DNA from 3 places in the Paenibacillus sp. J31R109 genome. Region 3 is predicted to be linked to each of the others. Evidence: predicted binding sites of a transcription regulator. Region 3 holds the regulator's gene; each other region holds the start of a gene.

Region 1 (2,274 bases), on a different contig from region 3:
CTGCTCTTATCACATGCATCCGGAATTGTTTCTTGAAACAATCCATGCCGCGGCAACAGATGCCGGGAAGTTGCTGCGCTTGATTGAGTTCCGTGGAGCAGGCATGGATCATCCGCGCATTCTTGGCGTAGATGAAGGGCATTATTTGAAATTTGCTATTTTTGAAGTGCGCAGCAAATAAATTGTTATGCAGTGGGCAAAGCCGGTTTAATCTGGCTTTGTCTTTTTTTGTTGTGTTTCCGGCGGTGTTAGTGGGAGAGAAATGGAGTGCTTCCAGTTCTGCAACTCGAAAAAATCGAGTTACAGGAGAGAAACGCAGTGATTCTAGTACTGCAACTCGAAAAAATCGAGTTACGGGAGAGAAACGAAGTGATTCCAGTTCTGCAACTCGAAAAAATCGAGTTGCGGGAGAGAAACGAAGTGATTCCAGTTCTGCAACTCGAAAAAATCGAGTTGCGGGAGAGAAACGAAGTGTTTTCAGTTCAGCAACTCGAAAAAATCGAGTTACGTGAGAGAAACGAAGTGATTCCAGTACTGCAACTCGAAAAAATCGAGTTGCGGGAGTGAAACGTCGTGCTTCCAGTTCTGCAACTCGAAAAAATCGAGTTACAGGAGAGAAACGCAGTGATTCTAGTACTGCAACTCAAAAAAATCGAGTTACGGGAGAGAAACGAAGTGATTCCAGTACTGCAACTCGAAAAAATCGAGTTGCGGGAGAGAAACGAAGTGATTCCAGTTCTGCAACTCGAAAAAATCGAGTTGCGGGAGAGAAACGAAGTGATTCCAGTTCTGCAACTCGAAAAAATCGAGTTGCGGGAGTGAAGCGTCGTGATTCCAGTTCTGCAACTCGAAAAAATCGACTGCTAATTAATTTCTGTTTTTCTATTTCTATGCTATACTAATAGAATGTACGTTCGCATTCCGTGTTCGAAATGTATCCCCATGATCCCCCTCCATGATCTACCACGCCGACTCATCCATTGAAATATGCTAGAATAGAAAGATAGATTACGAGAATTGCTTACGAAGCAAGCTTTCCGACGGAAAGTGTTAGGAGGCCCTGAATGTCCATTCGATTCGTGCTTGGTAGAGCCGGTAGCGGCAAGAGCGAGCGCTGTTTGACAGAAATAAAGCAGCAGCTAGCATCGGCACCGGAAGGTGACCCGTTGATTCTGCTTGTCCCAGAACAAGCCACATTTCAAGCAGAGCATGCACTAGTATCAGATCCAAGTATTCGCGGGATGATCCGTGCACAAGTACTGAGTTTTCACCGTTTAGCGTGGCGTGTGATGCAAGAAGAAGGCGGCACAGCGAGGCTGCCTATTGATGATACAGGAAAGAAACTGCTGTTAACGAGCATTTTACATAAATACAAAGATAAGCTTCGCCTCTTCGGTCATTCTGCTGAGCAAATGGGCTTCGTTGACCGTTTGAACCAGCTTTTCACAGAAATGAAGCGGTATTGTGTGACGGCAGAACAGCTGGAGACACATGAGAATAAACGAGTGACTAACCTTGGTGAGCATGGCTTGCTGCGAGATAAAATGCACGATATCCAACTCGTCTATCGGCACTTTGAGTCAGAGCTTGCCAAGCAGTATTTGGACGGTGAAGATTACTTGACACTGCTTGCTGAACAAGTGACTAACTCTAGTTATTTGCGTTCATCTTCGGTGTGGATAGATGGGTTTCACGGGTTTACTCCTCAAGAATTCAAGGTGCTTGGTGCTTTATTTGCTGCGTGCAAACAAGTGACAATTACGTTATGTCTGGATCGAGAGGTGCAGGCAGGTGATACGCCGGATGAGTTGGATTTATTTCATCCTACGGCTACGACGATGGTACGTTTGCAGGAGATGATTTGGCAATTAGGCCTTAATTCGGCAGAGGTTATTCAACTTGCCCCATCCCGTTCGCCGCGCTACGAAGATAGTCCTGCGCTTGCGTATTTAGAGCAAAATTTTGATCGACGAATTGGTGGGGGAGCTCCCAAGTATCAGACTTCTCCTGGGGAAAAGATAGCTGATCAGCTTGTTATTAGAGAAGCGGTTCATCGCCGTGCTGAGGTTGAAGGTGCCGTGCGTGACATGCTGCAATTAGTTCGCGAGCAGGGCGTACGGTGGCGTGAAATGGCCATCATGGTGCGGAATATGGAAGGTTATCAGGATTTATTAAATATGGTGCTTACGGATTATGAGATTCCTCACTTTTTTGATCAGAAGCGTTCGGTGCTTCATCATCCACTCGTGGAATTTATACGTTCTGCACTCGAAG
Region 2 (2,274 bases), on a different contig from region 3:
TAGGGCCAACGCAAGATGATTTAACCAAGGATGTACTCGCGTCATTTACAGGGCGGAAATTGGTGCTTCACGAGCCATCAATGGATGCTATCACTGCAATGTTTACTTCAAGAGGGATACATATGGTAGAAAGCAATCGTCGACAAGCCCTTATGCTTGAAGGCAGTGACCCTTTGCAAAATGATACAGGATTGGCAGTTGGTAATGCCCTTACCTTCAATGGAACACATTTCGTGCTATTACCTGGACCTCCTAAGGAAATGAAACCAATGTTTACGAATTATGCGGTGCCTTGGCTGCAAAGTTTAATGACTGATGAAGTGCCGTTGTATTCTAAAATGCTGAAGTTCGCAGGAATCGGGGAGTCAAACCTAGAGCATCAACTTTTGGATTTGATTCAAGCCCAGTCAGACCCTACAATTGCTCCCTATGCCAAAGAAGGGGAAGTCACGATTCGTTTAACGACGCGTGCACATTCCGCTGCTGAAGGCGAGGAGAAGTTAAAAGCGACTGAGGAAGAAATTAAACGTCGACTAGGTGAATATCTTTATGCGGATCAGGACGTTCCCATTGAAACTATTGTTTTGCAGTTACTAGCAGAGAGTAAGCAAACATTGGCAGTAGCCGAGAGTTGTACGGGGGGGTTGCTTAGTGATCTCATCACCGCGGTGCCAGGCAGCTCAACATCTTTCTTAGGCGGTATTATCGTGTATTCAAATGCTTTAAAACATAAACTACTCGATGTTCCGATGGAAGTTTTGGAGGGGGAAGGCGCTCCAGGAGCTGTCAGCAGCGAAACAGCAGTCGTTTTAGCCGAACAACTGCTTGTTAGGACTGGTAGTGACTTTGGCATCTCGGTGACCGGTGTGGCGGGTCCTAGTCCGTCTGAAGGGAAGCCAGTAGGTCTTGTCTATGTTGGATTGGCTCAAAAGGATGCGAAGACAGAAGTCTTTACTCTCCAATTGTCTGGAAATCGCGAGTTTATCAAACAAAGAGCCGCTAAGCGTGCTCTCTATCAATTATGGAAACAGTTGAAAGAAAACTAGAAATCCTCTATAATTAGATTTAGTTGACGGAAGAACCGTAGCAAAGCGATAACTTTGTTACGGTTTTTTGTTTGTTCGCAAAAAAAACGAATGTATGTTCGAAAAAATGCTTGGCAAACATGCCAAAACAAGTTATCATATACCTATAATGATAGAAGGAAGTGGTCGTTTTGTCAGATCGTCGTGCCGCACTTGATAACGCATTACGTCAAATTGAGAAACAGTTCGGAAAAGGCTCCATCATGAAGCTTGGAGAATCAACGCATATGCAAGTTGAAACGATCTCTTCAGGCGCGCTTGCCCTAGATATCGCACTTGGAATAGGTGGATTCCCACGTGGTAGAATTATTGAAGTATACGGACCAGAGTCATCAGGTAAAACAACGGTAGCTCTACATGCAATTGCAGAAGTACAAAAAGTAGGTGGACAAGCTGCCTTTATCGATGCAGAACATGCGTTGGATCCTTCCTATGCAAGCAAGCTTGGTATTAATATAGATGAGTTACTTCTTTCCCAGCCAGATACAGGGGAGCAAGCACTTGAGATCGCTGAAGCACTGGTTCGAAGCGGCGCGGTAGATATTATTGTTATTGACTCCGTTGCAGCACTAGTACCTAAAGCGGAGATTGAAGGCGACATGGGGGATTCTCACGTAGGTCTTCAAGCACGCTTGATGTCACAAGCACTTCGTAAACTTTCTGGTGCCATCAATAAATCTAAGGTTATTGCGATTTTCATCAACCAATTGCGTGAAAAAGTTGGCGTTATGTTCGGTAACCCTGAGACAACTCCGGGTGGTCGTGCATTGAAATTCTACTCATCCGTTCGTTTGGATGTTCGTCGTATTGAAACGATCAAACAAGGCAATGACATGGTGGGTAACCGTACAAGAATTAAGGTCGTTAAGAATAAAGTAGCTCCTCCATTTAAGCAAGCCGAAGTGGATATCATGTACGGCGAAGGTATCTCACGTGAAGGCAGTATTATTGATATCGGGACAGAACTAGATATCGTAAATAAGAGCGGCGCTTGGTATTCATATGAAGGCGAACGTCTTGGTCAAGGTCGTGAGAACGCGAAGCAATTCTTGAAAGATAACAAAGCGATCTCGGAAACGATTGAACTGAGAATTAGAGAAAACAGCAACTTGATTAAAGTAGTTGGTCCGAACACGGATGACGAAGAAGAAGATGAGTTGGAAACAGCTTTTGAATAGGTTTGAAATAT
Region 3 (2,274 bases):
CTACAGAAGCCTGGGCGAACATGGTGTATGCGGATTTGCCTATAGAGGAGCGTATTCCTGCGATGTGGGATGCTGTTTTTCAGTTCAATCGTGTATATGAAGATGATCCTATTGCGGCATGGCAGACACATTTGGATACGCTAAAGGCCACGCATAGCTTGTTGAATGAAAGAAGTTATAAAGCGCTGCGTTATCGGGCTTCAGGGACTGATCTACGAGTTGAGCTGCCTGAGGGACATATTTGGCTAGGCGGGGATAATGAGAACGCTCGGGGCATCCGTTATGTGGCGAATATGCCGACGGAAGAAGTGTTTACCATTCCAAACCGAACAGGGGTAAGTGGAACTGTAGCGAGTACGATGCCGTTAAATATCAATGGGGCATTAGTAGATCGGTTTTCATTTACGTTCGAAGCAGGTAAGGTTGTAGATTTCCAAGCTGAAGTGGGTTATGACCATTTGGCTCGTTTATTGGATATGGATGAAGGTGCACGCTATCTAGGAGAGGTTGCACTTGTGCCATTTGATTCTCCGATTTCCAATGTTAATCGTATTTTCTATAACACGGGTATTGATGAGAATGCATCATGCCATCTGGCCTTAGGCAGCTGTTATCCGATCAATTTGAAGGAAGGGACTACGCTGTCTAATGCGGAGTTGAAATCTCGAGGAGGGAATAGCTCCTTGATCCATGTGGATTTTATGATAGGTTCTGCGGAACTTGAGATCGATGGGGAACTAGCAGATGGGACGATCGAGCCGATTTTCCGTGCGGGGAACTGGGTATTAACTTTTTAGTAGGATGAAAAAAAGCAGGCTCTCAAGTGAAATATCACTTTGAGGGCCTGCTTTTTTGCGGTATTGGTGTCTTACATATCCCGGAACAAACCGATAACGCGCCCTAGGATCGTTACATTCTTCAAGAGAATAGGCTGCAAAGCGGAGTTCTCAGGTTGAAGGCGAATGTGATCCTTCTCCTTGTAGAAACGCTTAACGGTAGCTTCATCATCTTCGGTCATGGCGACAACGATATCGCCGTTGTTCGCTGTTTGTTGTTGTTTAACGATGACATAGTCGCCATTATGAATGCCAGCTTCGATCATACTGTCACCCATAATGCTGAGCATGAACACGTTGTTGTCGCCAACCATGCTAGTAGGAAGCGGGAAGTAATCTTCGATATTCTCAGTGGCTGTAATAGGTACACCTGCTGTTACTTTACCAACGAGGGGAACACGAGCGACGGAAACTGCGAATTGGGATTCGGCACCATCAAGCCCTAGAATTTCGATTGCACGCGGTTTAGTAGGATCTCGACGAATCATGCCTTTTTTCTCAAGACGCTCCAAATGTCCATGTACAGTTGAACTGGAAGCTAGTCCAACAGCTTCGCCTATTTCTCTAACGGAAGGCGGGTAGCCCTTATCTTTCACTTCGTTCTTAATGAATTCCATGATTGCTTGTTGACGCTGCGAAATTTTACTCATAAGATATCACTCCAATACTGGGAATCATTACCCAAAGTATAACATAGAACCCGAGTTCGTACAAACATAAGTTCGAGAAATGGTTGACTCAAACATGTGTTCGTGTTATTCTGATATCAGAACAAATGTTTGGGGGATGATTTTATGTATATGGCTTATTCACAATCGAACGGAAGAACAACAATACTTCAAGGTACTGCTCAAGCATCCAAAGGGATGACGACTAAACGGGGTCATGCGAAACTACTACTTCGTTTCTTGCTGATAGCAGTAATTCTTGGAACTGTGTTTTCGTTTGGTGCGATTGTACAAGCCTATGCAGGTGATAGTACGGTTACATCGTCTACATCAACTGCTTCCATTCAACCATCCGCACAACCGATTCAACACGAGAAGATAGTTATTCAAAGTGGTGATACACTCTGGGAAATCGCTGACTCTCACAAAAAGAAGGGTGAGAACACACGTTCTTATGTCGAACGATTGAAATCATTTAATCATTTATCGAGCAGTTCACTACAAGCGGGTCAGGTTCTATTACTTCCTTAATACGTACATTTTTAGTTATCTATATAGATGAAAGTTTGAGCTATGGACCCTAAGGTCTATGGCTCTTTATGATGTATCCTTGACAATCACAAACGGTGATGGCAAAGTAGTACTCATATTGAAATTTTGACTGGGAGGATTACAATGAGTGACAGCATGGATAAAACGATTGAGCGCATCAATGAATTAGCTCGCAAAGCGAAGACAGTTGGCCTAACAGATGCAGAACTGGATGAGCG

The links. Region 3 encodes LexA, which represses DNA repair genes until DNA is damaged. Its sites were predicted from a motif close to CGAACATATGTTCG; they were not measured.
Region 1: addB (helicase-exonuclease AddAB subunit AddB) is a predicted target of LexA. The motif match lies at 904-917, and genes of this name have one in related genera.
Region 2: recA (recombinase RecA) is a predicted target of LexA. The motif match lies at 1,134-1,147, and genes of this name have one in related genera.

Annotation. Positions count from the first base shown of each region.
Region 1 is NZ_JCAUAR010000001.1:317,719-319,992, forward strand. It holds gene AC58QT_RS01310 (class I SAM-dependent rRNA methyltransferase) at 1-181, shown strand, start outside; gene AC58QT_RS01315 (hypothetical protein) at 268-567, shown strand; gene AC58QT_RS01320 (hypothetical protein) at 574-822, shown strand; gene addB (helicase-exonuclease AddAB subunit AddB) at 1,065-2,274, shown strand, end outside.
Region 2 is NZ_JCAUAR010000001.1:704,199-706,472, forward strand. It holds gene AC58QT_RS03210 (competence/damage-inducible protein A) at 1-1,046, shown strand, start outside; gene recA (recombinase RecA) at 1,217-2,263, shown strand.
Region 3 is NZ_JCAUAR010000002.1:283,352-285,625, reverse strand. It holds gene AC58QT_RS06935 (aminopeptidase) at 1-797, shown strand, start outside; gene lexA (transcriptional repressor LexA) at 869-1,486, opposite strand; gene AC58QT_RS06925 (LysM peptidoglycan-binding domain-containing protein) at 1,631-2,035, shown strand; gene AC58QT_RS06920 (DUF896 domain-containing protein) at 2,180-2,274, shown strand, end outside.